Salinarimonas sp.: one gene and its partner. The protein of the gene in region 1 interacts with the protein of each later gene in a pairwise test. Links are inferred from orthologs where the notes say so. Each region holds a gene or a part of one and is shown in the gene's direction. Other genes may lie near its edges. The genes, in order: uvrA and uvrB.

Evidence for each region.
Region 2: the proteins of uvrA (region 1) and uvrB interact in binary tests that used the Escherichia coli proteins (3 or more experiments, as listed by UniProt). The link is inferred for Salinarimonas sp. from one-to-one orthologs.

The regions. Positions count from the first base shown.
Region 1 is NZ_CP157794.1:3,516,938-3,532,284, forward strand. The notes cover bases 7,274-10,890. They hold uvrA (excinuclease ABC subunit UvrA), read left to right. Parts: upstream 7,274-7,627; coding sequence 7,628-10,690; downstream 10,691-10,890. Other genes in these bases: ABL310_RS16235 (fasciclin domain-containing protein), read right to left, coding at 7,274-7,294. In the rest of the region: ABL310_RS16205 (DUF6575 domain-containing protein), read left to right, coding at 1-73; argC (N-acetyl-gamma-glutamyl-phosphate reductase), read left to right, coding at 271-1,191; ABL310_RS16215 (osmoprotectant NAGGN system M42 family peptidase), read right to left, coding at 1,325-2,488; ngg (N-acetylglutaminylglutamine synthetase), read right to left, coding at 2,488-4,230; ABL310_RS16225 (N-acetylglutaminylglutamine amidotransferase), read right to left, coding at 4,281-6,059; ABL310_RS16230 (MarR family transcriptional regulator), read left to right, coding at 6,183-6,716; more of ABL310_RS16235, read right to left, coding at 6,776-7,273; ABL310_RS16245 (hypothetical protein), read left to right, coding at 10,914-11,129; ABL310_RS16250 (IlvD/Edd family dehydratase), read left to right, coding at 11,335-13,140; ABL310_RS16255 (cold-shock protein), read left to right, coding at 13,366-13,575; ABL310_RS16260 (GNAT family N-acetyltransferase), read right to left, coding at 13,648-14,211; aat (leucyl/phenylalanyl-tRNA--protein transferase), read right to left, coding at 14,305-14,982; accC (acetyl-CoA carboxylase biotin carboxylase subunit), read right to left, coding at 15,008-15,347. UniProt on the Escherichia coli protein: The UvrABC repair system catalyzes the recognition and processing of DNA lesions. UvrA is an ATPase and a DNA-binding protein. A damage recognition complex composed of 2 UvrA and 2 UvrB subunits scans DNA for abnormalities.
Region 2 is NZ_CP157794.1:1,672,667-1,687,627, reverse strand. What follows is about bases 4,074-7,304. They hold uvrB (excinuclease ABC subunit UvrB), read left to right. Parts: upstream 4,074-4,383; coding sequence 4,384-7,104; downstream 7,105-7,304. Other genes in these bases: ABL310_RS07805 (serine/threonine-protein kinase), read right to left, coding at 7,121-7,304; ABL310_RS07815 (phospholipase D-like domain-containing protein), read right to left, coding at 4,074-4,245. Outside these bases: ABL310_RS07825 (hypothetical protein), read left to right, coding at 64-531; ABL310_RS07820 (molybdopterin oxidoreductase family protein), read right to left, coding at 560-2,650; more of ABL310_RS07815, read right to left, coding at 2,767-4,073; more of ABL310_RS07805, read right to left, coding at 7,305-8,179; ABL310_RS07800 (serine/threonine-protein kinase), read right to left, coding at 8,176-9,174; ABL310_RS07795 (protein phosphatase 2C domain-containing protein), read right to left, coding at 9,209-10,264; ABL310_RS07790 (helix-turn-helix transcriptional regulator), read right to left, coding at 10,397-10,651; ABL310_RS07785 (hypothetical protein), read left to right, coding at 10,796-11,275; ABL310_RS07780 (hypothetical protein), read left to right, coding at 11,523-11,774; ABL310_RS07775 (hypothetical protein), read left to right, coding at 11,831-12,082; ABL310_RS07770 (hypothetical protein), read right to left, coding at 12,145-12,318; ABL310_RS07765 (hypothetical protein), read left to right, coding at 12,556-14,469; ABL310_RS07760 (hypothetical protein), read left to right, coding at 14,621-14,836; ABL310_RS07755 (SDR family oxidoreductase), read right to left, coding at 14,841-14,961. UniProt on the Escherichia coli protein: The UvrABC repair system catalyzes the recognition and processing of DNA lesions. A damage recognition complex composed of 2 UvrA and 2 UvrB subunits scans DNA for abnormalities.

The DNA.
Region 1 (15,347 bases):
CCGGCGCGATGTAAATGAGATGAGCGGCGAGGAGGCAACTTCCTACATCCTCCTTGGCCTTGATGACGCTTGAGCGGTTGACAGGCGCGACGCCTGGGCGCATGAGAGAGGCCATGATCACGATCCGCGCCCGCGCCCGACGTCTGCCGATCTCCGCCTCGCGGCGGCGATGAGGCGCGCGCGTCCGCGCCGAACGCCCGCGAGGCCGCGCCCCCTGCGCGGCCTTTTTCGTGTCCGCCCTTCCTCCTGACCGACCACGGGACGACCACCATGCCCGAACCCACGCTCTTCATCGACGGCGAAGCCGGCACCACGGGGCTCGAGATCCGCGAAAAGCTCGCGGACGTGCGCGAGATCGTCGTGCGCTCGATCGACCCGGCCCACCGCAAGGACCCGGCGGCGCGCCGCGAGATGATGGCGTCCGTCGATCTCGTCGTGCTCTGCCTGCCCGACGCGGCCGCGAAGGAATCCGTCGCGCTGGCGGCGGAACTCGGCGATCGCGCGCCGAAGATCCTCGACGCCTCCACCGCCCACCGGGTCGACCCCGCCTGGACCTACGGCTTCGCCGAGATGGCGCCGGGCCAGGCCGAGGCGATCGCGACGGCGCGGCTCGTCTCGAACCCCGGCTGCTATCCGACGGGCGCCATCGCGCTCCTGCGCCCCCTCGTCGAGGCGGGGCTCGTGCCGCGGGACTTTCCCGTCACGATCAACGCCGTCTCCGGCTATTCCGGCGGCGGGCGCCAGATGATCGAGGCCTACGAGGCGGGGACGGCGCCCGTCTTCGAGCTCTACGGCCTCACCCTCGAGCACAAGCACGTGCCGGAGGTGCAGGGCTATTCGCTGCTCGCCCGCCGGCCGATCTTCGTGCCGTCCGTCGGCAATTTCCGCCAGGGCATGCTGGTGTCCGTGCCGCTCCACCTCGACGCGCTGCCGGGATCGCCGAAGGCCTCCGACCTCGAGGCGGCGCTCGCCGCCTCTTACGGCGAGGGCGGGCTCGTGCGCGTCGTCCCGACCGCGGGCGAGAGCCGGATCGAGCCCGAGGCGCTCAACGGCACCGACGCCCTCGAACTGCGCGTCTACGCGAACGAGGGCATGCGCCACGCGCTGCTGGTCGCCCGCCTCGACAATCTCGGCAAGGGCGCGTCGGGCGCCGCGGTGCAGAACATCGGGCTGATGCTGGGCCTGGGGTGACGGGACCGGCGCAGGTGAGGGAGGAGGCTCGAAGAGCCGACGGGTGGGGAGCGTCCGCAACGACCGCGCCCGCCCCTCCGGGCCGCTGACGCGGCCCACCTCCCCTTCGGGGAGATGGCGGCGTCGCGCCCCCCTACACCCCACTCTCCTCCGCCGGCGGCACCGCCGCCCTCTGCTCCGCCCGCGACATCGGCTGGTGGGTGAAGCCCCGCAGCCCCGGCTGGATCTCGTTGACGTCGCGGGTGATCTCCACCGGCGAGGAGACGTAGGCCGTCATCAGCTCGGCCAGCGAGCGCAGCGCGTGCATGTGGATGCGCTCGTAGCCGTGGGAGGCGTCGATGCCGAAGGTGATCAGCGCGGTGCGCACGTCGTGGCCGGCGACGAGGGCGGCGGCGGAATCCGAGCGGTAGTAGCGGAAGACGTCCTTCTGGAAGCGGATGTCGTTGTCGCGGGCGAGGCGCACCAGCTTGCGGGTGAGGTGGAAGTCGAAGGGCCCGGTCTGGTCGGCCATGGCGATGGTGACGCCGAACTCGTCCGAGTTCTGGCCGGGCGCCGAGACGCCGTTGTCGACGGAGACGATGGCGGCGACGTCCTCGCCGAGCGCGGCGGAGGCGCCGACACCAACCTCCTCGGCGATGGTGAACAGCCAGAACGTGTCGACGTCGGGCTCGATCCCGGATTCGGTGAGCGCCTTGATGGCGGCGAGCATGGCGGCGACGCCGGCCTTGTCGTCGAGATGGCGCGAGACGATGAAGCCGTTCTCGAGGAATTCGGGCTGCGGGTCGATGGCGACGATGTCGCCGACGTCGATGCCGAGCTTGACGAGGTCGTGGCGGGCGCGGCTCATGGCGTCGACGCGCAGCTCGACATAGTCCCAGCCCACCGGCAGCTCGTCGACGCCCTCGTTGAAGGCGTGGCCGGAGGCCTTCAGCGGCAGGATGGTGCCGCGATAGGTGCCCTTCTCGGAGAAGATCGTGGCGCGCGCGCCCTCGGCGAAGCGCGCCGACCAATTGCCGATGGGCACGAGCTCGAGCCGGCCGTTGGCCTTCAGCTGCATGATCTGCGCGCCGAGCGTGTCGACGTGCCCGACCAGCGCACGCGCCGGCTTGTGGCGCTTGCCGGTGAGCTTGGTGCGCACCACGCCGCGGCGGGTGATGTCGTAGGACAGCCCGAGCCGCTCCAGCTCACGGCAGACGTGGCGGACGATCGAATCGGTGTAGCCGGTGGGAGAGGGAATGCCGAGGAGCTCGGCGAGCCTGTCCCTCAGGTACGCCGTGTCGATCGTCAGCCGGTGCATCAGTCTCGTCGCTCGTAGGAATGGGCCTGCCGCACGGCGGCCGGGATGGAGAGGGGGAAGAGCAGGTCCACGAACCGCTCCGCCGTCGGCTGCGGCTCGTGATTGGCGAGGCCGGGCCGCTCGTTCGCCTCGATGAAAGCGTAGGTCGGCTCGTAGGGCGAGGGAACCATGAAATCGATCCCGACCACGGGAATGTCGATGGCCCGCGCCGCCTTCACCGCCGCCTCGACCAGGCGGGGGTGGACGTGGGCGGTGACGTCGTGGATCGTGCCGCCCGTGTGCAGGTTCGCCGTGCGGCGCACGACCACCTCCTGCCCGTCGGGCGCGACGTCGTCGAGGGAGAAGCCCGCCTTGACGACGCAGCGCTCGGTCTCGCCGTCGAGGGGGATGCGGCTCTCGCCCCCCGTCGCCGCCATGCGCCGACGGCTCTGGCGCTCGATCAGCTCGCGGATCGTGCGCTCGCCGTCGCCGACGACGCGCGCGGGCCGGCGCACGGCGGCGGCGACCAGGCGGTAGTCGATGACGACGAGGCGCAGGTCCTCGCCCGCGACCTTCTGCTCGATCAGCACGCGCTCGCACTGCTCCTTGGCGACCTCGATCGCGGCGCGCAGGTCGTCCATGGTCTCGACGCCCACCGCGACGCCCCTGCCCTGCTCGCCCCGCGCGGGCTTGACGACGACGGCGCCGTGCGTCCGCAGGAACTCCGCGAGGGCGGCCTCGTCGCCGCCGGCCTCGATCTGCTCGGGTACGACGACGCCGGCGCGCGCGACGATGCGGCGGGTCACCGCCTTGTCGTCGCAGATCGAGACCGCGACGCCGGTGGTGAGCTCGCAGAGCGCCTCGCGGCAATGCACCGAGCGCCCGCCGTAGGTGAGGCGGAAGAAGCCGCCCTCGGCGTCCGTCACCTCGACGTCGATGCCGCGGCGGCGCGCCTCGTTGGTGATGATGCGGGCGTAGGGGTTGAGGGTCTCCTCCGGGCCGGGGCCGGCGAAGAGCTTCTCGTTGATCGGGTTCTTGCGCTTCAAGGTGAACACGTGCAGGCGCTCGAAGCCGAGCTTCTCGTAGAGCGCGATGGCGTGCTCGTTGTCGTGCATGACCGAGAGGTCCATGAACGCCGCCCCGCGCGCCTTGAACAGCTCGGCCAGCTCGCGCACCAGCGCCTCGCCGACGCCGGGCGCCGTGGCCTGCGGGTCGACGGCGAGGCACCAGAGCGAGGAGCCCCTCTCCGGATCGTTGAAGGCGCGGGCGTGATCGACGCCCGTCACCGTGCCGACGATGGCGCCGGACGCGTCGTCCTCGGCGACGAGGTGGATGATCGCCCGCGAATCCCGCCGCGCCCAGAAGAATTCCGGCGGCACCGGCACCATGCTGCGCCCGGCATAGATGCGGTTCACCGCGTCGGCGTCCGCGCGGGAGTCGAGCCGGCGCACGGTGAAGCCGTGATAGGGCCGCTCGCTCTTCTCGTAGGAGGCGAGGTCGAGCCGGTAGGTGTGGGACGGGTCGAGGAAGATCTCCTGCGGCGCGGCGGCGAGCGCCACGTGCGGGTCGCGCACGTAGACGGCGATGTCGCGCCGGTCGGGCCGCTCGCCGCGCATGGCCTCGGCGAGCTCGGTCACGTCGTCGAAGGTCTGGCCGAAGAGCAGCCGGCCCCAGCCGCAATCGATCGCGGCGTTGGGGCGCGCGAGCACGGCGGCGGGGTCGACGCGGGCGGGATCGGCGTCGGTGCGGTTCAGGTCGGTCATGGTCTGCCCCCGGTTTCCGTCACGGGTGTGCGATTCGGATCGGCCGCGCTTTACAGGCCGTGGCTCTGCAGCCAGGTCTCGAGCAGCGCCACCTGCCACAGCTCCGAGCCGCGCAGCGGCGTGATCGCCGAGCGGGGGTCGTCGAAGAGCCGCTGCAGGTAGGCCTCCGAGAACAGGCCGCGCTCGCGCGCCTTCTGCGAGGTGAGGGTGTCGCGCACCATGTCGAGCGTCGGTCCCTCGATGTATTTCAGCGCCGGCACGGGGAAATACCCCTTCGGCCGATCGATGACGTCGGCCGGGATGACCTTGCGCGCGGCCTCCTTGAGCACGCCCTTGCCGCCGTGCGCCAGCTTGTGGCGGGACGGGATGCGCGCGGCGAGCTCGGCGAGCTCGTAGTCGAGGAACGGCACGCGGGCCTCGAGGCCCCAGGCCATGGTCATGTTGTCGACGCGCTTCACCGGATCGTCCACCAGCATGATGGTGGAATCGAGACGCAGCGCCTTGTCGACCGGGTCGGTCGCGCCGGCTTGCGCGAAATGCGCCTCGACGAAGGCGCGCGCCTCGTCCTTGTCCACCCGCCAGCCCGGGGCGAGATGCTCGTTCAGCCGGGCGTGCGAGCGGTCGAAGAAGGCCTCGGCGTAGTCGCCGACGGGGTCGTTGGAGCCCGCCACCTTCGGGTACCAATGGTAGCCGGCGAAGACCTCGTCCGCCCCCTGGCCGGACTGCACGACCTTGACGTGCTTCGCCACCTCGCGCGACAGCAGATAGAAACCGACATTGTCGTAGGAGACCATCGGCTCGGACATGGCCCGGATCGTCGCCGGGAGCGCGTCCAGCATGTCGGTGGAGGGGATGAAGATCTTGGTGTGGTCGGTGTCGTAGTGCTTCGCGATGAGGTCGGAATAGACGAACTCGTCGCCCTTCTCGCCGTTCGCCTCCTCGAAGCCGATGGAATAGGTGCGCAGGCCCGACTGGCCGGCCTCGGCGAGGAGGCCGACGATCAGGCTCGAATCGACGCCGCCGGAGAGGAGCACGCCCACCGGCACGTCCGCCACCATGCGGCGGGCGACCGCCTTGCGCAGCTCGTCGAGCGTGAGGTCGCGCCACTCCTCGAAGGAGCGCTCCTCGTCCTCGGCCGTGCGGGTGAAGTCGAGCGCCCAGAAGCGCCGCTCGGTGGAGGCGCCGTCGGCCTCGATGACGCGGATCGTCGCCGGCGGGAGCTTGCGCACGCCCTTGATCATGGTCCACGGCGCCGGGACGACGGCGTGGAAGGACATGTAGAATTGCAGCGCCACCGGATCGACCGAGCGGTCCACGCTCTCGTCGGCGGCGAGGATCGCCGGCAGCGAGGAGGCGAAGACGAGGCCGTTCGCCGTCTTGGCGAGATAGAGCGGCTTGATGCCGAAGCGGTCGCGCGCGAGCACCACGCGGCCGCTCTCGCGCTCGTGGATCGCGAAGGCGAACATGCCGTTGAAGCGCTGGACGCAGTCCGGGCCCCAGGCGTGGTAGGCCTTGAGGATCACCTCGGTGTCGCCGGTGGAGAAGAAGCGATAGCCCTTCCCCTCGAGCTCGCGACGCAGCTCCGGATAGTTGTAGATGCAGCCGTTGAAGGCGATGGTGAGGCCGAGCTCGGAATCGACCATCGGCTGCTCGGCCTTGTTCGACAGGTCGATGATCTTCAGCCGGCGATGGCCGAAGGCCACGCGGCCGCGGGCGACCACCCCCTCCGAATCGGGCCCGCGGGGCGCCATCGCATCCGTCATCCGGGTGATGGCGTCGGCCGAAGCCGGGCTGCCGTCGAAGCTGAGCGCGCCGCAAATTCCGCACATGTCGTGGTTTCGCTTTCTCTTGGCCCCCGCCGGCAGCGGGCGCGGTATCTCTCCGGGTTCGTTTGAGATCGAATGTTTACAGCTCGAACGTTTTGATGTCAAATGATCTCCGGAGGTTTTCGCATGACGAACGACGAACGGCTGCGCTTCGTTCCCGCCGGCGCGGCGGCGCCCCCAGCCCCGCTCGCGGGGCTCGCCGAGGCGGATCCCACGGCCGCCGACATCGAGGCGCTGATGAAGGCGATCCGCGTGATCGCGCAGGCCATCGACACGCGCTCCAAGGCGGTCTCGCGGGTCTCGGGACTGACCATCCCGCAAATCGTGGTGATGCAGGCCGTGCGCGCCCGCGGCGAGGTGACGACGAGCCTGCTCTCGCGCCATTGCGATCTCTCGGCCGGCACCGTGGTCTCGATCCTCGACAAGCTCGAGGAGCGCGGTTTCGTCGAGCGCTATCGCAATGCCGCCGATCGGCGGATCGTGCACACGCGCCTCACGCCGGCCGGCGCGGCGGCGCTGGTCGAGGCCCCTCCCCTGCTGCCGCCCGCGGCCCTGGGCGACCTCGCACGCCTGCCGGCGGCCGAGCGCCGGGCGCTGGTCGCGGCCTTCCAGGCGGTCGCCGGCATGCTGAGGGGCGAGGCGGCGGAGCCGGCGGCGTAAGGAAGGGCCGCGCGCGTTCCCGCCCGCGGCCCTCGCGTCTCGGGTGTCCCCCCGAACGATCACATGCCGGGCATCAGCACGCCGTCGATGACGTGGACGACGCCGTTCGAGGCGTCGATGTCGGCCTGGGCGACGGTCACCGTGTTGCCCTGCTGGTCGGTGAGCGTGACCTCGCCGCCCTCGACGCTGGCGGTGAGGGTCTCGCCGCCGGCGGTCTCGATCTCGGCCTGGCCGCCGCCGGCCTCGATCTGGCTCGTGAGGTCGCTCGCCATCACCTCGCCGGCGACGACGTGGTACATCAGCACGCCGCGCAGCTGCTCCTGGTCGGCGAGGAGATTGTCGAGCGCGCCCTCGGGCAGCGCCTCGAAGGCGGCGTTGGTCGGCGCGAAGACCGTGTAGGGCCCTTCGCCGGAGAGCGTGTCGACCAGCTCGGCCTCCTGCACGGCGGTGACGAGGGTCGAGAGGTCGTCGTTGCCCGACGCCAGCTCGACGATCGACTGCTCCTGGGCGAGGGCCGGGGCCGCGGCGAGGGACACGGCGAAGGCCGCGGCGGCGCCGCGGGCGAGAATCGTGTGCATGAAGCTCTCCTTGGTGAATTGGGCTTTTCCTCATGCCCCCCGGCGCGCTCTACAACGCGCGAGTTCGGCTTCGGGTCCGCGTGAACGGCCGGAGAAAATCGGGCGCAGGTCCTGGCCGAAGGCGGATGCGCCGACTTGCGATCGTATCGGTTTTGTTCTAGCCAGGAGGCGGCCCGCCCGAGGGTGCGGCGTCGCGTGCGCGATTCGCAGGGCCGCCGAGCGGCCGGGGCGATGGCGGGCGCGCGTCGGCGCACTATATCGACGCGGTCCGCGGGCGTGCTCTGCGTCCCGAGCCCGCCCCCGTCCGTCTTCCTTTCGACGAGCCTCATCCGCATGTCCGATCTCGACGATCTGTTCGACCGCGCCCGCGCCGGCGATCCCACCGCCCGCGTGATCTCCGTCCGCGGGGCGCGCGAGCACAATCTCAAGAACGTCGACCTGATGATCCCGCGCGACAAGCTCGTCGTGCTCACGGGGCTGTCGGGCTCGGGCAAGTCCTCGCTCGCCTTCGACACGATCTACGCCGAGGGCCAGCGGCGCTACGTCGAGAGCCTCTCGGCCTATGCGCGCCAGTTCCTCGAGATGATGCAGAAGCCGGACGTCGACCAGATCGACGGGCTCTCCCCGGCCATCTCCATCGAGCAGAAGACCACCTCGAAGAACCCGCGCTCGACGGTGGGCACGGTCACCGAGATCTACGACTACATGCGCCTGCTCTGGGCGCGCGTCGGCGTGCCCTACTCGCCCGCCACGGGGCTGCCGATCGAGAGCCAGACCGTCTCGCAGATGGTCGACCGGGTGCTGGCGCTGCCGGAGAAGACGCGGCTCTACCTGCTCGCGCCGGTGATCCGCGGGCGCAAGGGCGAGTACCGCAAGGAGCTCGCCGAGTGGCAGAAGAAGGGCTTCCAGCGCGTGAAGATCGACGGGGCCTATTACGAGATCCCCGACGCGCCGGCCCTCGACAAGAAGTTCAAGCACGACATCGACGTGGTGGTGGACCGGCTCGTGGTGCGCGAGGACATCGGCGCGCGGCTCTCCGAGAGCCTCGAGACCGCGCTCGAGCTCGCCGACGGAATCGCCGTGATCGAATGGGCCGACGAGAAGGACGAGAGCGGCGCGCCCAAGCGCATGACCTTCTCGCAGAAATTCGCCTGCCCGGTCTCCGGCTTCACCATCCCCGAGATCGAGCCGCGGCTGTTCTCGTTCAACAACCCCTTCGGCGCCTGCCCGACCTGCGACGGCATCGGCCACGAGATGCGCATCGACCCGGACCTGATCGTGCCGGACGAGAGCGCCACCCTGAAGCGCGGGGCGATCGCGCCCTGGGCGAAGTCGACCTCGCCCTATTACGGCCAGACGCTGGACGCGCTGGCCAAGCACTACGGCTTCAAGACCAGCGTCGCCTGGCGCGACCTGCCGTCGAGGGCGCGGGAGGTGATCCTCTACGGTTCGGGCGGCGAGGCCGTGCGCATGGCCTACGACGACGGCTTGCGCGCCTACGAGGTGAAGAAGCCCTTCGAGGGCGTGATCCCCAACCTCGAGCGGCGCTACAAGGAGACCGAGAGCGACTGGGCGCGCGAGGAGATCTCGCGTTACATGTCCGAGACGCCCTGCGCCGCCTGCGGCGGCAAGCGGCTCAAGCCCGAGGCGCTCGCGGTGAAGATCGCCGCCTGCGACATCGGCGACGTGAAGCGGCTCTCGGTGAAGGAGGCGCACGGCTGGTTCGAGGCGCTGCCGGCGCGGCTCAACGAGAAGCAGACGGAGATCGCCGGGCGGATCCTCAAGGAGATCCGCGAGCGGCTGACCTTCCTCAACGACGTGGGGCTCGAGTACCTGACCCTCTCGCGCGCCTCGGGCACGCTGTCCGGCGGCGAGAGCCAGCGCATCCGCCTCGCCTCGCAGATCGGCTCCGGCCTCACAGGCGTGCTCTACGTGCTCGACGAGCCCTCCATCGGCCTGCACCAGCGCGACAACGAGCGGCTGCTCGGCACGCTCAAGCGGCTGCGCGACCTCGGCAACACGGTGATCGTGGTCGAGCACGACGAGGACGCCATCCTGCAGGCGGACTACGTCGTCGACGTCGGGCCGGGCGCCGGCATCCACGGCGGCCAGATCATCGCCAAGGGCACGCCCGCGCAGGTGATGGCGAGCCCCGCCTCGCTCACCGGCAAGTACCTCACCGGCGAGATGGCGGTGAAGACGCCGAAGATGCGCCGCAAGGGCCAGAAGAGCCGGGCGCTGAAGGTCGTCGGCGCACGGGGCAACAACCTCAAGAACGTCGACGTCGAGATTCCGCTCGGTACCTTCACCTGCGTCACCGGCGTCTCCGGCGGCGGCAAGTCGACGCTCGTCGTCGACACGCTCTACAAGTCCGTGGCGCGCAAGCTCAACGGCGCCATGGAGCATCCCGCCCCGCACGACCGGCTGGAGGGGCTCGAGCATCTCGACAAGGTCATCGACATCGACCAGTCGCCCATCGGCCGCACCCCGCGCTCGAACCCCGCGACCTATACGGGCGCCTTCACGCCCATCCGCGAGTGGTTCGCGCAATTGCCGGACGCCAAGGCCCGCGGCTACCTTCCCGGCCGCTTCTCCTTCAACGTCCGCGGCGGGCGCTGCGAGGCCTGCCAGGGCGACGGCGTCATCAAGATCGAGATGCACTTCCTGCCGGACGTCTACGTCACCTGCGACGTCTGCAAGGGCAAGCGCTACGATCGCGAGACGCTGGAGGTGAAGTATCGCGGCAAGTCCATCGCCGACGTGCTCGACATGACGGTCGAGGAGGCGCGCGACCTGTTCAAGGCGGTGCCCTCGATCCGCGAGAAGATGGAGACGCTCGCGCGCGTCGGGCTCGGCTACGTCAAGGTCGGCCAGCAGGCGACCACGCTGTCCGGCGGCGAGGCGCAGCGGGTGAAGCTCTCCAAGGAGCTCTCCAAGCGCGCCACCGGCCGCACGCTCTACATCCTCGACGAGCCGACCACGGGCCTGCATTTCCACGACGTGGCGAAGCTGCTCGAGGTGCTGCACGAGCTCGCCGACCAGGGCAACACCGTCGTCGTCATCGAGCACAATCTCGAGGTCATCAAGACCGCCGACTGGGTGATCGACCTCGGCCCCGAGGGCGGCGACGGTGGCGGCACCATCGTCGCCGAGGGCACGCCGGAAGAGATCGCCGCCGCGAAGGCCAGCCATACGGGCCGGTTCCTGGCGGAGGTGCTGGCGCGCCGGCCGATGAAGACGGTCGGCGTGACCGAGGACGCGGCCGGGACGGCGGGCAAGACGCCGACGAAGACGCCGACGAAGGCGGTGGGGAAGAAGGCAGGAGCCGGGGAGAAGAAACCCGCCGCGGAGAAGAAGCCGGCGCGCAAGCGCGCGACGCGTCAGGCGGCGGAATGACACGCCGCCCGGCCCCTCCCCGCAGGGGAGGGAGGAGGCCGAAGGCCGACGGGTGGGGAGGGCCGGGCGCGCGCCCTCCCCTCCGGGCTGCCGATGCGGCCCACCCCTCTGCGGGGCGATGCCGGCGCCCGACATATGTTCCCATTCCAGGAATCTTCCCGCCAAGCTCCGAACTCCTTCGAAGCTCAGGCGTTGTCTCCCCAACACGGAAGGAGGCACGACCATGCTGGACCAGGCGCGGTTCTCTTTGGGCGACAAGGTGCGGCTCGTCGCGGACGAGCGGCAGATGATCCGCATCCACCCCAACCAGATGGCCCTCACCTACGAGGTGATCCGCATCGTCCCCGGCGAGCGCGACGGCGAGGCGATCTACCACATCAAGAGCGAGCGCGAGCCCCACATGCGCGCCGTCGACGAGAGCCGCCTCGCGGAGGCGTGAGGCGGGCCGCCGAGGCGGCCGGAACGGACGGGGACCTCCGCACCGGGGGTCCCTTTTTCATGGGCGCCTTCGCGCGCCGGCATCCGCGCGCCGATGCGCTGGCCGGCTTGCATTTCCCGAACACGAAGGAGCCCGCCGCCGTGTCGACAGGCGCGCAAGCGCGCGTATGATCCCTCTCGAGGAAACACGAGGGAGCAACGCCGCCATGCCCGCAGACCGCCGCATCACGCCCAGCCAGCTGCGCTCGCGGCTGTGGTTCGACAATCCCGAGAACCCCGGCATGACGGCGCTCTATCTCGAGCGCTACCTGAACTACGGCCTCACCGGCGAGGAGCTGCGCTCGGGCAAGCCGATCATCGGCATCGCGCAGACCGGCTCGGATCTCGCGCCCTGCAACCGTCACCACCTCGAGCTCGCCAAGCGCGTGCGCGACGGCATCACGGCGGCGGGCGGGCTGGCGCTCGAGTTCCCCTGCCACCCGATCCAGGAGACCGGCAAGCGCCCCACCGCCGCGCTCGACCGCAACCTCGCCTACCTCTCCCTCGTCGAGGTGCTCTACGGCTACCCGCTCGACGGCGTGGTGCTGCTCACCGGCTGCGACAAGACCACGCCCGCCTGCCTGATGGCGGCGGCGACCGTCGACATCCCGGCGATCGCGCTCAACGTCGGCCCGATGCTCAACGGCTGGATGGACGGGGCGCGCACGGGCTCGGGCACCGTCATCTGGGCCGCGCGCGAGCGGCACGCGGCGGGGGAGATCGACTTCCAGCAATTCATGGACATCGTCGGCTCCTCCGCGCCCTCGAACGGCCATTGCAACACGATGGGCACGGCCTCGACCATGAACGCGCTCGCCGAGGCGCTCGGCATGTCGCTGCCCGGCCAGGCGGCGATCCCGGCGCCCTATCGCGAGCGCGGGCAGATCAGCTACGAGACGGGCAAGCGCATCGTCGAGATGGTGTGGGAAGACCTGAAGCCCTCCGACATCCTCACCCGCGAGGCCTTCGAGAACGCGATCGTCGCCTGCTCCGCCATCGGCGGCTCGACCAACGCGCCGATCCATGTCAACGCCATCGCCAAGCACGTGGGCGTGCCGCTCGATTGCGACGACTGGGAGAGGGTCGGCTTCGAGATCCCGCTCCTCGTCGACATGCAGCCGGCCGGGCGCTTCCTCGGCGAGGAATATTTCCGGGCCGGCGGCCTGCCCGCCGTCCTGGCCGAGCTGATCGACGTCGGCAAGATCCACGAGGGCGCGATCACCGCCAACGGCCATACGATCGGCGAGAATTGCCGCGGCAAGCATTCCTGGGACCGCGAGACGATCCGCCCCTACGAGCGGCCGATGCGCGAGAAGGCGGGCTTCCTCCATCTCAAGGGCACGCTGTTCGAGAGCGCCATCATGAAGACGAGCGTGATCTCGAAGGAATTCGCGCAGCGCTATCTCGAGAGCCCCGACGACCCGCTTGCCTTCGAGGGCCGCGCCGTCGTGTTCGACGGGCCGGAGGACTACCACGCCCGCATCGACGACCCGGCGCTCGGCATCGACGAGGACGCGATCCTGATCATGCGCGGGGCGGGGCCGATCGGCTATCCCGGCGCGGCGGAGGTGGTGAACATGCAGCCGCCGGGCGAGCTGATCCGCCGCGGCGTGCGGGCGCTCCCCTGCATCGGCGACGGGCGCCAGTCCGGCACCTCGGCCTCGCCCTCGATCCTCAACGCCTCCCCCGAGGCGGCGGCGGGCGGCGGGCTCGCCCTGCTGCAGACGGGCGATCGCATCCGCATCGACCTCAACGAGCGCTCGGCCGACATCCTGCTCCCGCCCGAGGAGCTGGAGCGCCGCCGCGCCGATCTCGCGGCGAAGGGCGGCTTCCCCCACCCGGCGAGCCAGACGCCCTGGCAGGAGATCCAGCGCGCCATGGTCGACCAGCTGTCGGACGGCATGACGCTGAAGCCCGCGGTGAAGTACCAGCGCATCGCCTCGACGTTCGGGGTGCCGCGGGACAATCATTGAGGGGTGGGCGGGGCCGGCGCGGAGCCGCGAAAATATCCACGCCGGCCATCTTGGAAACGCCCCATTTCCCCCTTATCTGAACAGCATCGAGTTTTCGGCCGGACGACTTGGCCAGGAGCGCTTCACGGCGCGGCTGACGACCCCTCTACCAAGACATCGATATCCCATGGGCGGGCGCCAGTCGCGCACGCCCGAGCCTACCAGCATGCCTTGAAAGGAATCGTCATGCAGACCGGCACCGTGAAGTGGTTCAACACGACCAAGGGCTACGGCTTCATTCAGCCCGACGAGGGCGGAAACGACGTGTTCGTCCACATCTCCGCCGTCGAGCGCGCGGGCCTGCGCGGCCTCAACGAGGGCCAGAAGGTCTCCTACGAGATCGTCGCCGACCGCCGCACCGGCAAGTCCTCGGCGGACAAGCTCGCCGTCGCGTAATCCGCGCCGCGAGAGCCAACGAGACGCGAGAGCGCCGGCCGAAAGGCCGGCGCTTTTCGTTTCGGGCCGCGCTCACGGCCCCCATAGCGCGGGCCGCATCCACGGCCCGGGCGGGGTGAGCCGGCCGGGCGGCGGCGCCGGCCCGTCGCCGAGCGACGCCCCCTGCCAGGCCGCGCGCCACGCCTCGGGAAGATCGTAGGGCGGCGCGATCGCGGTCTCGGGCGTAAATCCGAAGCGGCCGTAATAGCCGGGATCGCCGAGCACCAGCACGCGCCGCACGCCCGCCTCCTCGAGGCGGCGGAAGCCTTCCCGAACCAGCGCCGAGCCGATCCCGCCGCGCTGGGCCTCCGGCGCCGCGCAGAGCGGCGCGAGCAGCGCCAGCGGCGCCGCGCGCCCGTCCACCCCGCAGCGGCTGAAGGCGACGTGCCCCAGGATCGGCGCCCGCGTTCCCTCCGGTTGCCCGCCCCCTCGCTCGTCGGCGGTCGCGACGAGCGAGAGCACCACGTCGCCGAGCCCCGACAGGGCCTTCACGATCGGAAAAAGGTCCTCCTCCGGGAACGCGGCCGCATAGAGCCGCGCGAGCGCCGGCTCGTCGGCGGGGCTCGCGGCGCGGATGGAGGCGGGACTGGCGGGCATGCGACGGCTTCCTCGGGACGTGGGTCGACCGAGAGCATGTCTCGGCTCGCGCCGAGCGTCCAGGGGCCGCGGCCGCCGGAGGCGGCCCTCCCCTCACGGCATGCGCCGCTTCGTGGCGATCATGTCGAGCGCCTGCGCGCCCGAGACGGGCTCGCCCACGGGCCAGGCGTCCCAGCGCGCTTCGTAGGCGAGCGCCTCGCCGAGCAGGCGCTTGTACTCGCGCCGCGAGACCTCGCTCGCGCCGAACTGCGCGAGGTGCTCCGTCACGAATTGCGTGTCGAGCAGCATGTAGCCGCCGCGCTTGAGGCGGGCCACGAGGTGGACGAGCGCCACCTTCGAGGCGTCGCGGGCGCGGTGGAACATGCTCTCGCCGAAGAAGGCGGCGCCGAGGCTCACCCCGTAGAGCCCGCCGACGAGCGCGTTCCCGTCCCAGACCTCCACCGTGTGGCAATAGCCGAGGTCGAACAGGTCGCCGTAGATGCGCCGGATGCGGGAATTGATCCAGGTCTTCTCCCGGTCCGGCCCCGGCGCGGCGCAGCCGTCGATGACGCCCTCGAAATCGGTGTCGACCCGCACCTCGAACACGTCCGCCCGCACCGTGCGGACGAGGCGCTTGTTCACGTGGAAGCCGTCGAGCGGGATGATCCCGCGCTCGCGCGGCTCCACCCAGTAGATGCCGGGATCCTCCGCGCTCTCCGCCATGGGAAAGATGCCCGCGGCGTAGGCGCGCAGGACGATCTCCGGCGTGATCTGGACGATGCCGCTGTGCATCAGGGTCCCGTGGGCGCGCCGGGGGTCACGGGCTTTCGTCCAGCCCCCCGGTCTTGAGAAAGTGCTCCAGCCAATGGATGTCGTACAGGCCGTTCTGGATATCTTGGTTCCGAACGAGCGTCCTGAAAAGGGGGAGCGTCGTGTCGACGCCGTCGACGACGAACTCGTCGAGGGCGCGGCGAAGGCGCATCAGGCACTCGTTGCGCGTGCGGCCGTGCACGATCAGCTTGCCGACGAGCGAATCGTAGTGCGGCGGGATGCGATAGCCCTGGTAGGCGGCGGAATCGACGCGCACGCCGAGCCCGCCCGGCGGGTGGAAATAGGTGATGGTGCCGGGCGAGGGCCGGAAGGTCGCGGGATGCTCG
Region 2 (14,961 bases), 1.8 Mb from region 1 along the record:
CGCCGCCTCTGGACAGGACCCCCGCCTCGCTCCCATATAACGGGGACCGCCGAAAGGAGCATCATGGCCGGCATCTCACTTTCCGTCGAAGGCGACAAGATTCAGCTGTCGTTTCAGAAGGACGACCAATCGACCGCGATCGTGATGGATGCGGGCGCGGCGCGGACGCTCGCCTCGGCCCTGACCCAGTTGCTCGACGTGATGGACGACGCCCTCGACGAGGACGAGCTCGAGGAGGCCTTCACCGACGAGGAGCTCACCGAGGAGCTCGCCCGCCAGCTGGCGGAAGAGGAGGAGGGCGGCGACGGCGAGGGCGTCGAGACGATCGAGGGGGAGGTCGTCGACGTGACGTCCCCGACGATCGACATCGGCCTGGACCAGGACGGGCACGCCGTCGTCTCGCTACGCGCGGGACGGTTGCCGCCGATCATGCTGCGCCTCCAGGACGAGGAAGCGCGCCACATCTCCCAATCGCTCAGCGAGATCCTCAGCGCACCGCGCGACGCGCGCCTGAGCCAAGGCGGGCATTGAGAGCGCGCAGGCGGGTTCGCCGACGCGGCTAGCCCGCCCGCGCGATCCGCACCCGGATGTCGTGGAACGCCGCGCCACCGTAGGGCGCCACCGGATCGGCGCCGGTCAGCGTGTTGATGCCCCGCCCGTCCGGATGGGCCGCGTTCGGCCAGATGCCCTCCGCGATCAGCACGCCCCGGCGCACGCCCGCGAACAGCCGCGCCGCGAGCCGGACGCGCCCGCGGGCGTTCTCCAGCGCGACCTCGTCCCCGTCCGCGATCCCGTGCGCGGCGGCGTCCTCCGGGTGGATCAGCACGCTCGGCCGCGCCTCCTTCTCCCGCGAGGTCGGCGTCTCCGTGAACGTCGAGTTGAGGAAGTGCCGCGCCGGGCTGGTCGCGAGCCGGAAGGGATGGTCCGGCGTCGCGTCTTCCGTCACCGCCCAATGGTCCGGCAGGGACGGCATGTCGGCCCATGGGCCCATGGCTCCGGCCGTCGGCGCCGGGACCTTCGTCCAGTCCGGCCGGAAGCGGAACCGGCCGTCCGGCCAGGCGAAGCCGTTCAGGTAGTGCGCCTCCTCGAACGGCGGTTGCGCGTCGCGGAAGCGATCCGCCTCCAAGGCCGCGAGGGAGCCCCAGCCGGAGACGGAGAGCGTCTCGTCGATGATCTCCCGCGGCGTCATCCGAAAGCCGCGATGCTCCGCGCCGAGCCGTTCGGCGAGCGCCGCGATCACCTCGTGGTTGGAGCGGCATTCGCCCGGGGGATCGACCAGCTTCGGGCCGATCTGGATGTGCTGGTGCCCGCCGCCCTGGTAGAGGTCGTCGTGCTCCATGAACATGGTCGCCGGCAGGACCACGTCGGCATAGGCCGCGGTCTCCGTGACGAACTGCTCGTGCACGACGGTGAACAGGTCCTCGCGCGCGAAGCCGGCCTTCACCAGCTCCTGCTCCGGCGCCACCGAGACGGGGTTCGAGTTCTGGATGAACAGAGCCGTCACCGGCGGGCCGTGGCGCAGCGCCTCGGCGTCGCCGAGGAGCACGCGACCGATCTGCGACTGGTCGAGCATGCGCACCGTCGGGTCGCGCAGGTCGTGGCCTTCGATCAGCGACTTGTTCCAGTGGAAGATCGCGCCGTTGTTGTGGAAGGCGCCGCCGCCTTCGTGCTGCCACGCGCCGGTCACCGCCGCGATGCACGACGCCGCGTGCATGTTCGCCGTGCCGTTGCGCTGGCGCGAGAAGCCGTAGCCGAGCCGGAAGTAGGTGCGCCGGCGCTCGCCCACGAGCCGGGCGAAGGCCTCGATCTCCGCGGCGGGAATGCCGGTGATGGCCTCGGCCCAGGCGGGGGTTCGCGTCTCGAGATGCGCGGCGAGCTCGTCCGGGCAGTCGGTGTAGCGGCGCAGGTAGTCCCAGTCGGCGAGCCCGTCGCGGAACAGCACGTGCATCGTCGCGCAGGCCAGCGCCCCGTCGGTGCCGGGACGCAGCAGCAGCTTGACGTCCGCCTGCTTCATCGTGGCGTTGTCGTAGACGTCGACGACGACGATCTTCGCGCCGCGCTCCTTGCGGGCGCGGATGGCGTGGGTCATCACGTTGACCTGCGTGTGCACCGCGTTGGTGCCCCAGATCACCACGCAGTCGGACTTGGCCATCTCGCGCGGGTCCGGCCCCGCGAGCTTGCCCGTTCCGGCGATGTAGCCGGTCCAGGCCATGTTCGTGCAGAAGGTCGCGAACATGCCGGAATAGCGCTTGGCGTGCCGCAGCCGGTTGATGCCGTCGCGCATGACGAGGCCCATCGTGCCGGCATAGTAGTAGGGCCACACCGTCTGCGGCCCGTGCGCCGCCTCGGCGGCGAGGAAGCGCCCGGCGATCAGGTCCAGCGCCTCGTCCCAGCTCGCCCGCCGGAAGGCGCCCTCCCCCTTCGCGCCGGTGCGGATCAGCGGATGCGTCAGCCGGTCGGGATGGTGGATGCGCTCGGCGTAGCGCGCGACCTTCGCGCAGATCACGCCGGCCGTGTAGCTCTGGGTCGGGTCGCCGTGCACGCGCCCGATGGAGCGCCCCTCGATCACCTCCACCTCGAGCGCGCAGGTCGAGGGGCAATCGTGCGGGCAGACGGACGAGCGGCGGGCGATGCGGGGCGGTGCGTTCATGGGGTGGAGTTGTGCCAGAACGCGGGGGCCGTGGGAAGCGGGGACGCGCGGGATGGAACGCCGCGAGAGCTGCGACGCCTGTCATCCCCTGCGCGCCTGCGGCGCTGTTTCCCCGCTCACCGCAGCGGCGCGAGCAGCGTCGCCTTGGCGCGGCGCAGCCATTTCGGCGGGCGCTCGGGGTCGAGCAGGTCGTTCTCGGCGAGGATCTCCTCCACCGGGCTGACCGGATCGGGCTCGTAGGGCTCGAGCGCCCGGCCCGGCTTGCGCAGGCTCTCGATGCCGCGCACCAGCCCGTGCTCGGCGAGGGCGGCGTGCGCCTCCTGCGGCGAGCAGGCGAGGTGCTCGGCCAGCAGGTCGGCCCGCACCTCGCGGATGCGCTCGCGGATGCGCGCCTCGTCCGGCGCCCCCGCCACCGCCTCGACGGCGACGTCGCACTCCGTGTCGAAGCCCATGGAGCGGTTGTTCAGGTTCGACGAGCCGATGCGGATCAGCCGGTCGTCGACGATCAGGATCTTGGCGTGGACGTAGATGTCCTCGCGCTCCTGCGTAACCGGCGTGTAGATGCGGAAGCGGTCGTGCCGGTCGGCGTCGCGCACGAGCTTGAGGAGCCGCGCCCGCGCCGAATCCATGGTCGCCGCCTCCAGGAAGCCGTCCGCGGAGAGCGGGTTGACGATCACGATCTCCGGCCCGTCGCGGTCGCGCAGGCGCGCGGCGATGGCCTCCGCCACCGTGCGGGAGGCGAAATACTGGCTCTCGCAATAGATCGTCTCGCGCGCCTCGCGGATGCAGGCGAGCAGCAGGCTCTCCACCTCGAACACGCGGGGGTAGTTGCCGAACAGGGGCGCGGTGCGGGCGATGCCGACGTCGACGTCGACGAAGGTCGGCGCCACCGAGGACGGCCAGAGCGGCGCGCGCGGCGGCGGGGGCTCGAGATCCTCGCCCGCGCCGAGCTTCCAGCGCTCGCGGGCGTGGTCGCCGAGCGCCTTCGCCGCGTCGCCGTCGAGCGCCATGGTGGCGTCGTGCCAGGGACCGTAGGGCTGGCCGCCGGGGCGGCGGCGGCGATCGTCGTGGTCGCCGTGGGCGCGCGTGTCCCAGCGGTCCGCGGTCATGTCGATGCCGCCGCAGAAGGCGAAGACGTCGTCGATGACCACGATCTTCTGGTGGTGCGCGGCGCCGGGGGGATGCGCGCCGTCGAGGTGGAAGCGCACGTTCTTGTCGGTGGTCCAGTCCAGGATCATCAGCGGCGTCGAGCCGCGACCGAGCGCCTGGATCATGCCGAGGTCCCACTTGAGAACGTTGATCTGCATGTCCGGCCGCCGCTTGGCGATCCAGCGCAGGAAGTCGCCGAGCCCGTTCGGCCCCTCGAGCGTCGACCCCTCCGGCTCGAGCAGGATGCGCAGGTCGAAATCCCAGCCGATCAGCATGATCGAATGCTCGGCGGCGAGCATCGCCTCCTTGGCGGCCTTGAAATAATGCTGCGCGTCGACGATCAAGCCGGCGCGATCGGCATGGGCGATGCGCCAGCAGGTCTCGCCAGGGCGCAGAATCCGGTCGGGCGCGGCCCCGTCGGGCTCGCGAGCGGCGTGCGTCGGCATGAATCTCCTCCCCCGGCGGCGCGGCCGGTGCTGCGGGAGAACCGGGAGCGTGGGGACGCGGTTCCGTTCCCGCGGGTCGTTCGGTGAAGGCCTCGTCCCCACCTTTCCCCCGGGCGCGACTCCGCCCATATTCCCCCCATGGCTCGCACCCCGAAAAAATCCCCGGCGAAATCCCCGTCCGCCCCCACCTCCGATTCCGGCGCCCCCGCGCGCAAGGGCGCGCGGCCGAAGGCGCAGAAGCCGGAGCTGAAGCCGCTCGACGAGCACCTGGCCGAGCTGCTCAACCCGGCGCTGAGCAAGAAGAAGGGCGAGACCGGCGTCACCGGCTTCGCCGAGGCGCCGCAGCGCGGCTTCGAGACCGGCTTCGTGGGCGAGCTCGACCCCGATCTCGCGCCCCCCGCCGCCCGCGATCTCGCCGAGCCCGCGGACTCCCCCGCCCGCAAGGGGGGCCGCCCGAGGAAGCCCTCCGCGCTGCCCCCGCCGGAGGATCTCGCCGGCGGCGGCGTCTCCGCCACGGTGAAGGCGCTGGAGGACCTGCTCACCTCCGGCAACCCGCTGTTCAAGGACGGCAAGCTCTGGACGCCGCACCGCCCGTCACGGCCCGACAAGTCGGAGGGCGGCCGTGCCTTCGTGATGCGGTCGGAGTACAAGCCGGCGGGCGACCAGCCCACCGCCATCGCCGAATTGTGCAAGGGCGTGGAGGAGCACGAGCGCGACCAGGTGCTGCTCGGCGTCACCGGCTCGGGCAAGACCTTCACCATGGCGAAGGTGATCGAGGAGACCCAGCGCCCCGCCCTCATCCTGGCGCCGAACAAGACGCTGGCCGCGCAGCTCTACGGCGAGTTCAAGTCGTTCTTCCCCGAGAACGCGGTGGAATACTTCGTCTCCTACTACGACTATTACCAGCCGGAGGCCTACGTCCCGCGCTCGGACACCTATATCGAGAAGGAATCGTCCATCAACGAGCAGATCGACCGCATGCGCCACTCGGCCACGCGGGCGCTGCTCGAGCGCGACGACGTGATCATCGTCGCCTCCGTCTCGTGCATCTACGGCATCGGCTCGGTGGAGACCTACACCGCCATGTCGTTCTCCCTGAAGCAGGGCGAGCGCATCGAGCAGCGCCAGCTCATCGCCGACCTCGTCGCGCTGCAATACAAGCGCATCCAGTCCGACTTCACCCGCGGCACCTTCCGGGTGCGCGGCGACGTCATCGAGCTCTTCCCGGCCCACCTGGAGGACCGCGGCTGGCGCATCGGGCTGTTCGGCGACGAGATCGAGACCATCCAGGAATTCGACCCGCTCACCGGGCAGAAGACCGCCGAGCTCGAGTTCGTCAAGGTCTACGCCAACTCGCACTACGTCACCCCGCGCCCCACCCTCCAGCAGGCGATCAAGGGCATCAAGGAGGAGCTCAAGCAGCGCCTCGCCGAGCTCAACAAGATGGGCCGGCTGCTCGAGGCGCAGCGGCTGGAGCAGCGCACCACCTTCGACCTCGAGATGATCGAGGCCACCGGCGCCTGCAACGGCATCGAGAACTATTCGCGCTACCTCACCGGCCGCCGCCCCGGCGAGCCGCCGCCGACCCTGTTCGAGTACCTGCCCGACAACGCGCTCGTCTTCACCGACGAGAGCCACGTCACCGTGCCGCAGATCGGCGGCATGTATCGCGGCGACTTCCGGCGCAAGGCGACGCTGGCCGAGTACGGCTTCCGCCTGCCCTCCTGCATGGACAACCGCCCGCTGCGCTTCGAGGAATGGGACGCCATGCGCCCGCAATCGGTGCACGTCTCCGCCACCCCCGGCGGGTGGGAGATGGACCGCACCGGCGGGATCTTCGTCGAGCAGGTCATCCGCCCCACCGGCCTCGTCGACCCCGTGGTCGAGGTCCGCCCCGCCAAGAGCCAGGTCGACGACCTGCTCGGCGAGGTGAAGGACATGGCGCGCCGCGGCTACCGCACGCTGGCCACCGTCCTCACCAAGCGCATGGCGGAGGATCTCACCGAGTACCTGCACGAGAACGGCGTGCGGGTGCGCTACATGCATTCCGACATCGACACGCTGGAGCGCATCGAGATCATCCGCGACCTGCGGCTGGGCGCCTTCGACGTGCTGGTGGGCATCAACCTGCTGCGCGAGGGCCTCGACATCCCCGAATGCGCGCTCGTCGCCATCCTGGACGCGGACAAGGAGGGCTTCCTGCGCTCCGAGACCTCGCTGATCCAGACCATCGGCCGCGCCGCCCGCAACGTCGACGGCCGCTGCCTCTTGTACGCCGACACGATCACCGGCTCCATGCAGCGCGCCATGGCCGAGACCGAGCGCCGCCGCGAGAAGCAGCTCGCCTACAATGCCGAGCACGGCATCACCCCGGAGAGCGTCAAGCGCGCCATCGGCGACATCCTGGAGAGCGTCTACGAGCGCGACCACGTGCGGGTCGACACGGGCCTGGCCGAGGCCGGCGCGACCGTCGGGCACAATCTCAAGGCCATCATGGCCGACCTCGAGAAGCGCATGCGCGAGGCGGCCGCCAACCTGGAATTCGAGGAGGCCGCCCGGCTGCGCGACGAGTTGAAGAGGTTGCAGGAAACGGAGCTGCTGGTCGGCGACGACCCGATGGCGCGGCAGGGGGACATCGAGGCGGGCGCCGGACGCTACGGCGCCGGGGACGCGCGCGGCGGGCGGCCGAAGGGCGGGACGCGGGTGGCGAAGCCGGTTCCGGGGGAGATGGGGCCGGGGACGGACCGGGAGCGGCCCTTGGGGGCGGGCGCCGTGGCGCCGCGGCCGGCGGGGCGGAGCATGGAGGGGCGGCCGGGGCAGGCGCCGAAGTATAGGGGGAGGAAGGGGAAGAGGGGGTGAGGGGGGGGGAGACGAACTATGCTAGCTTCACTACCGGATGTGCCCGGGAGTACGGAGTACCTGGGTGAAGTGAAACCATCACACGATCGTCAACCTTTATTCTTGTGGTGCCATATACACTTTCGACATGAAAGAAAACGTCTTCACCACTGTCCGAGAGGGCAAAATATTGGGTTCCATACTGTATTCTAACTACTTTTGCCGTTTTTCTCTCAAGATTGATTGCGTGCATCTCTTCAAGGCGCGTGATGATATCTGCCAGACTGGGCCTCTCCTCAATTGAGCTTTTAAGACAAGACACAATAAGATCTTGCAAATCTTTTGAGGCCTCTGCGTAGTGTTGATTTGCTGTCATGAACTTGGGCCACGGCTCAAGCTTGCCAGATGCAACGCGCACGGCTGCGAGCATACCTTGGCCAAAGGGATAAGACTTTGCTAATATTCGGAACATCAATGCTGCAAGGGACCATATGTCCGCCTCTGGCCCGGGGTGCTCTCCAGGTTGTCTGAACATCATCTCAGGCGCCATATACGGCAGGGCGCCCTTAACAGTGCCAGCGGTCGATTTGGTCAACTCTCCGCCTTGCTCATCGAAGAATTGTTGCGCGAGTGTAGCGATACCGAAATCGGTGATCTTGACTGTTGACAAGTTCGGATCAGCAGAGACAAGCACATTAGACGGTTTTAGGTCTCTGTGCACAACCCCGGCCTCGTGCGAGGCCCGCAAACCACGAGCGAGTTTCGAAAATATCTTCATTCCTAGATACGGATCCACGAACTGAAACTGCGATAAAGTTGCCGTTTCAAGATCTGCTCCTTCGACAAGCTCCTCAATCAAAAATGGACCATCATCCTGCTCAAAGTAGTCAAGTGTTTTGGCTACGTTATGGTGGTTCACCTTGGCGGCAAGGATCGCACTAGACCGGAAACGCTTCGCCTTTTCGCCAGGCAGCGGAGTTTTTAAAGCAACGTTCTTATCAAGTAGCTGGTCCTTAGCCAGGAAAACACTCTGCATGCCCCCTTGGCCGATATGCTTGACGACCCGGTACCGTCCAGAAAGCACACTGCCGATCATATCTGCACCTGCGGGCTATTGGTCTCAAAAGTTGTGAAAGTACGCGGAGAGTTGCTTCCTTCAAACGAAATCACGCAGGCCGGTATCATTCTTGATCCAGGAACTGCAGGGCGATTGTTCAGCATGACACGGCCCATCACGCTCTTCACCGTGAATTCTTTCCCGTCATACTCTATTGATAGCTTACACTCCTTTGTCGACAAAGTAAGCGCTCGCTTATCTTTATTGATTTCGTGGACCTTGCCACCAAGCAAGATACGGCCTCGATGCCGGTTATGAAGCAGCTTCTGCTCAAAAAAAAGCTGAACCTCTTCACTCGAAGGTCGCCGGTTCGGGACGGGTGCAAGACACTTTGAGATGAGGAGTGCTAGATCGTGTTGGAAAGCTGAAGAATTATCAGATATCGCCCTTAAGATCTCTTCGGGCGTCGATCCCCGCTTTACAGGAGGAATCGCGATGTTGAATATCTTTAACAACGTCACGCCGAAAGCATAAATATCAACCGATGAGCTAAAACTTATCGTCTGCTCTCCGAAAAGTTCTGGAGCCATGAATTCTGAGGTCCCGATTACTGACCTAGTCTTACTATCCACGCCTACGCTCCGTGAAAGTCCGAAATCAAGAATCTTCACGGTGCCCTCACTGGAAACGCGGATATTCTGCGGTTTGATATCTCGATGAACTACGTTAGCAGAATGAATATGCGTTAATCCACATGCAATTTGCCAAGCAGCATGAAGCTGCTCGGCTTCGCTCTTCAATACAAGGCCTTCTAAGTCGACACCTTCGATCTTCTCAAGGATCAACCCGTTCTCATCTTCTCCTTGATATTCATATGAAACTATATCCAAAAGCTGCACTACGTGAGGTGAGCGGACCGCCAGAAGCGCCTTCTGTTCATCTAGGAGGCGTCTAAAGTCGCCAACACGCTTCACGCGCTTGAGCATTACATACCGATCGAGGTGCCTATCTAGGCACTCGTGTACTTCTGACATTCCGCCCCAAGCCGCGTTGCCGGTCGGCTCATACCTATTCGCGATCAATATCATCGTGGCTCCCAGTAATTTGCTCAACCTCAATGCGCAACTGGTCTCGACCCGCTGACTGGCTGGTGTCGCGCTTCTTCCGGCGTGACGAGCGCCCAGGTCTGGTCGGTCGCCCCTTCGGCTTCAACCGCTCATCCGGAGTTTGATCGCCCTCCCTGCCTCTTCTATCGGAGATAGGCCGATTCGCAACACGCGCTTCATCGATCATGATAGTCAGTTTATCAGTCACGCTCCAAATTTCAATGATGGGTAGGTCTCGGGCGACGAGTTCCGGTTGAATCTCCTTGGGCCGCAACGCCACAATGGATCCGTTGTCGTGTCCCCCGAACCACCTCGCGAGAGCAACGAGCCGCTCCGCGGCAGCCTTGGGTTCGGGAGCCTTTCGAATCATTTCCGTTAATAGGTGCTGATCTAGATAATGAATTCCATCTGATGTTATGTATATTGTTGCTATGTCAGGATCGAGTCGCCCAATATGTGGAACAAGCCCCTCGCCGATACCAACATACTGAATGAGCCCGCGGTTCGGCCTTGAGAACAATTCTTCAAAGGTATCATCCTTTGTCTCACGAGCTAAATGGAAGAGATTTTGTTCTTTGGTTGAGTAGACACGGCTATCACCAACATTGACCACGTAAGTCGCATTTTCCGAAACAATTATAGCTGATAAAGTTGCACCACCTTTTCCCTTTGCGAACTCGAACACTCGCTCGTTGGCGAAATTCACTGCTTGGAACAAGGCCTCTTCGAAAGGGCCCTGATGTCGGCGAAGCGAGTGAAACAAGGCGGCTAGTGTCATTGCCGCACACTCCGAACCGTTGACCATTCCCCCCATGCCGTCGCTAAGGGCGGCACAAACGAAACTCTCTCCGGGCGGCCGGGCGCAGGACATCACGGCCACACGATCCTGGTTCTCGGATCGCTCAACGCCGACGTCCGTCGCCAAGAAAATCCCTAGCGGCTGCACGATGCGACTTGCTCGGTCTCGGACTGCCTCGAACAGCCAATCCCTGAGATAAAGAAGGTTCTTTTCGCTCACCTGTACTCCTCAGCCTCCCGAGCAATGCGCACCAAGCGGCGATGCCACCGTGAGAACGGGTAGTGCACCGACGCACGCTCCACAAGCACGTTATCAGAGGACTGGGCGAGTCGGGGAGGCTCGTAGTCGAAGTCAGCGCTCCCGGAATCGCACTCCCACCCCACCCCCGTTGGCGTCGATGAACACCACCCCCGCGTCCTCGAAGGCGCGGCGCAGCGTCGTGGCGGTCATGTTGAGCCCGCCGACCGGGCCCGCCTCGGCCTCGAGGCGCTTGATCGTGGGGAGCGAGACCCCTGATTCCTCGGCGAGCTTCTGCTGGGTCCAGCGCAGGAGGCCGCGGGCGGCGCGGACCTGCTCGGAGGTGATGCGGGGCGGATTGCCGGCCATCGGCGCACTTTCTAGATCGCTTCGATACTTTTGGTATTGACGAGGGCGGTCCGCCCGTATGATACTAATGGCATCAAGAGATCCCCGCCACCCCCGTGCGCGCCATCGCGCGCGCCAGACCCGCTCGCCCCGAAGGAGCCCGTCATGGTCCCCTCCCCGATCCCGGCCGCCCCCGCGGCCGCGAGCCCGTTCGCGCGGCCCGACCACCCCCACGCAGACTGCCCCCTCCGAGCCCTCGCCCGCGAGGCCGACGCGATGATCGCCCGCAAGCACCTCTGCGACGGCCGGGCGATCGACGCGCCCACCCCGGACGAGCGACAGGCGGCGCATGCGGAGATGGACCGGCTCGGGCGGGCGCTCGACCGCCTCGCCACGCGGGCGGCGTATCTCTCGGTCGGCTCGCGGGAGGGGGCGCTGCTCGCGCTCGTGCTGGCCGCGGGCGAGGCGGAGATGGTCGCTGTCGCCGACGAGGCCCCGGGCCCGGCGCTCGAGCGGCTCGTGCGCCACCTCTGGACCATCCGCCGCGTTCTGGAGCGCGACGCCGCCCTGCCGGAGCCGGTGGCGGAATACTGGATGCCGCGGCGGCTGGCGCCGTCCGCACTTTGCATGAACACGGATTCGTGAACGCTGCGTGACCGCACCCGCCGCGGCGGCGCGCCGCGTGCGGTCGGGGGAACACGAAGGAGGAAAATGCGTCCAGGCGCGCATGCCGGCGACGAACACCCCCGTTCGCTCCTCACATCCGCCTCGTTACTTGCACAGACGCAAGAAAGACCGTGCGAAGCGGGGCCGTGCGTTTTCCGCGGAACGAGCGAAGTAAGGGGCATCGAGACGGACGCAGCGTCCGCTCCCAACCCCAGGAGACACCACCATGACCAAGCTCGCTCTCGCCACCGCCGCCGCCGCCGCCCTGTTCGCCGGCTCGGCCCTCGCCGCCCCGTCCGAGGTCACCCTCTACGACGCGCCCCAGCAGAAGGACGCCTTCTTCCAGCTCCAGCGCGGCGCGGCCCCGGACGTGAACGTCACCGGCTCCATCGCGACGCCGGCACCGGTCGTCGCCGACGAGGTCCCCTTCTGGGCCGCCCACGAGCAGATCCGCATCGACGCCCAGAACAACAGCTGATCCCGCCAATCCGACCCGACGCCCCCACAGGCGCACATCCCACAGGAGACACCACCATGACCAAGCTCGCTCTCGCCACCGCCGCCGCTGTCGCCCTCTTCGCCGGCTCGGCCCTCGCCGCCCCCTCCGAGGTCACCCTCTACGACGCGCCCCAGCAGAAGGACGCCTTCTTCCAGCTCCAGCGCGGCGCGGCCCCGGACGTGAACGTCACCGGCTCCATCGCGACGCCGGCCCCGGTCGCCGTCGGCGAGGCGCCCTTCTGGGCCGCCCACGAGACGATCCGGATGATGGCCGAAGACAACAGCTGAGCCCATCCGCCCCCACGCGCACGGCGCCCGCCGGAGAGATCCTCCGGCGGGCGCTCGCGCGTTCAGGAGGCCGCCGCGTCGTCCGCCGCGCGCTGGGCGACGAGCGCCCACACGGTGGCCACGGGCCACAGCAGGATCGTCGCCTGCAGGACGAGCGCGACCGTGCCCGCGATCGGGCGTCTCAGCAGGAACAGGGCGAGGAAAGGCAGGACGAGGGCGAGAACGAAGGCGGCCATGGCGAAGCTCCGGGGGGAAGCGGCGTCCGGGCCCGCGAGCTTACCAGAGCGTTCGGGGAGCGGGATCGGGCGAAACCCGAAGGCGGGCGGCTCGGGCCCGATCCGTCGACGACAGACGGCGTCTCCCCTCCTCGCCACTGCTCTCTTCACCACGAGCGCAAGGCAGCCTCTTTCAGTTGACAATTCCTTAGAAAGCACGCAGTAGCAACGTGCACCACCTTGGCTGGGGGCAGCGACATGGGTGACGCGATCAATGGTACGGCGGCGCGCACCGTCAAAGCGGCGCTTCAGTCTCTGTTCCCGTATGTCGACGGGCAGCTCCCGTACATGTCGTTTCCCGATCGGAAGGGGCGGCCTCCGCGAGCGTACGTCACGCCGCCGATGCTCCCGCCCGATGTGTTCGCCGCGTCGGCCTACTTGCTGGAGCTCAGCGGAGCCTACCACCACGTCGTGTCGGAGCGCACCGGCGCCGGCCCTATGAGGCAGATCCAGGTCGATGCGGCGATGCGCGACGAAGCGGGCAAAGTCGCCGCGGCTTGGCGCGCCTTCGAGCCGAAGACGAACTATAAAGCCGATGATCCGAAGGTATTCGGCCGCTGGTTGCGTGGCGCGGGCGCGCCGCTGACGCGACTGTACGCGTGGTGGGACGCCGTTTTCGAGGCCTGCGCAGACGAGCCGGTCTTCAGGACACTCTCCTACGGCTCGCCTCCGCCGGACTGGTGGAGCCCCGCTTTGAGCCTCTTCATCGCAGCCGACGAGGCTGCGCTGGAATATGGCTGGCGCGTCCCGGAGACGAAGGACGGTGAACAGCCCAGCTGGCTGGAGCGGCTATTCGCGAGCAACTACGGCGCGCAGCTCCGGCAGCCGGCGGAGACGACGACCGACGAGAGCGGCCTCGTCCGAGGGCCCGATTCGGGCGTCGTGACGCTGTCCTCCGCCAACCAGGACGTCGCCACGGTCCTGCCGAAAGCGCGAACCGCGGCCGTGGGGTGCACGTTGCGATCCCTGTCTCACCACCTCGCCCTGCTGCCGGCGCGAGGAATCGCACGCGGCGCCTGGTTTCCGTTTCTGTTCGAAAGCCCTCCAGCGCTCGAGCAGCAAATGAACATCCTTCTGGTGCCGTTCCCGTTCTCGATCGAGGGGAGCGCATTCAGGCCGGCAGCGGACTACATGAACGGGCGATCGCGATTCGGCTATTTCGAGCTGGCGCAGACTTGGCTCGGAAACTCGATGCAAAATGCCCTCGCTCATTTCACAGAAAATCTGATCCATGCGGCCAAGAACGAATGCAGCAATATACATGGAGTCATTTTTCCTGAACTCGCGCTCGATTCAGATACCTATCAGCGCCTGCGCGATGTACTCATCAAGCGCCTTCCGGAAATCGAGTTTCTGATCGCGGGGGTGTCCGAGAGCGAAGACGACAATGGAGAGATTCGCTCGGGCAATTTCGTCTCGATGACTCTCTTCCAGGACAAATCGGGTCAGTCCAAGCATCCGGGCCTTCTCACCCAGCGCGAGAAGCATCATCGTTGGCGCCTCGATCGCTATCAGATCCTGGAGTATGGGCTCGAAGGCTTTCTCGACCCGTCATGTCTCTGGTGGGAGAACATCGACCTGCTGAGCCGACGCGTCGACTTCGCGGTCGTACGTCCCGGGACCGTCATCAGCGCGATGATCTGCGAGGACCTCGCGCGCGTCGACCCTTGCCAGGAGCTGCTTCGGGCTGTCGGCCCGAACATCGTCTTCGCGCTGTTGATGGACGCGCCTCAGCTGCGCGCGCGCTGGCCCGCGCGTTACGCAACGGTGCTCGCCGAAGACCCGGGAAGCGCGGTCCTGACGCTGACCTCCCGTGCGCTGATGACGAGGCAGCACCGGACGTCTCGTCGCCTATCGACGAACGGAAGCGACCGGGTGGTAGCGCTTTGGCGCGACGATGCGGGCGCACCGATCGAGATAGCCTGCCCCTACGGGGCACATGCAGTCAGGCTGACCCTCTCGGCTGTCCGCGTGTCGGACGTCACGCTCGACGGGAGAGAGGACGACAGGGCTGTCGCCTGGCGCTACGAAAATCACGCGCCGGTCTGCCTCCCGGACCCCGGCGCCTTCGGCGGGGTCCTGGGCGCAGAGGACGTGGCATGCCGCCCATGATTGCGTCGCTTCGCCGCGGATGGCGCATGCACCCCGGGGCACGTCGAACGCGTCTTTACGATGCGCGTTCAGCTTGCTTCAATTCTTGTACGGCCTATATTGCCGAGGACTATCGGAGGAATCCATGCAGAGGGTAGCCAGGGATGTGATCATGAGGATCACGGAGCAGACGCGGCAGCTCAGCCAGAGCCCCGACGTCCTGGCCATGGAGTCCCTGCCCGGCTATCGGAGCGTCTCGCGCGCCTTCGGTGGCGACCGCCGCGAGATCGCGCATGGCGGCAAGTCGAACTGGCAGCCGTCCGGGTCCCCCTCCGAAGCCGGAGCCGACGGAAACTCGCCTGACACCGGCTCGGCGCCGGGCATCTGAACGGTCACCCCTCCTCCACCGGCGGCGTCGGCAGGATGGTCAGCTCGTGCACGTCGACGCCCGGCGGCTGGGCCAGCGCGTAGACGACGCTGCGGGCGACGTCCTCCGGGCGGAGCGCATCCGGC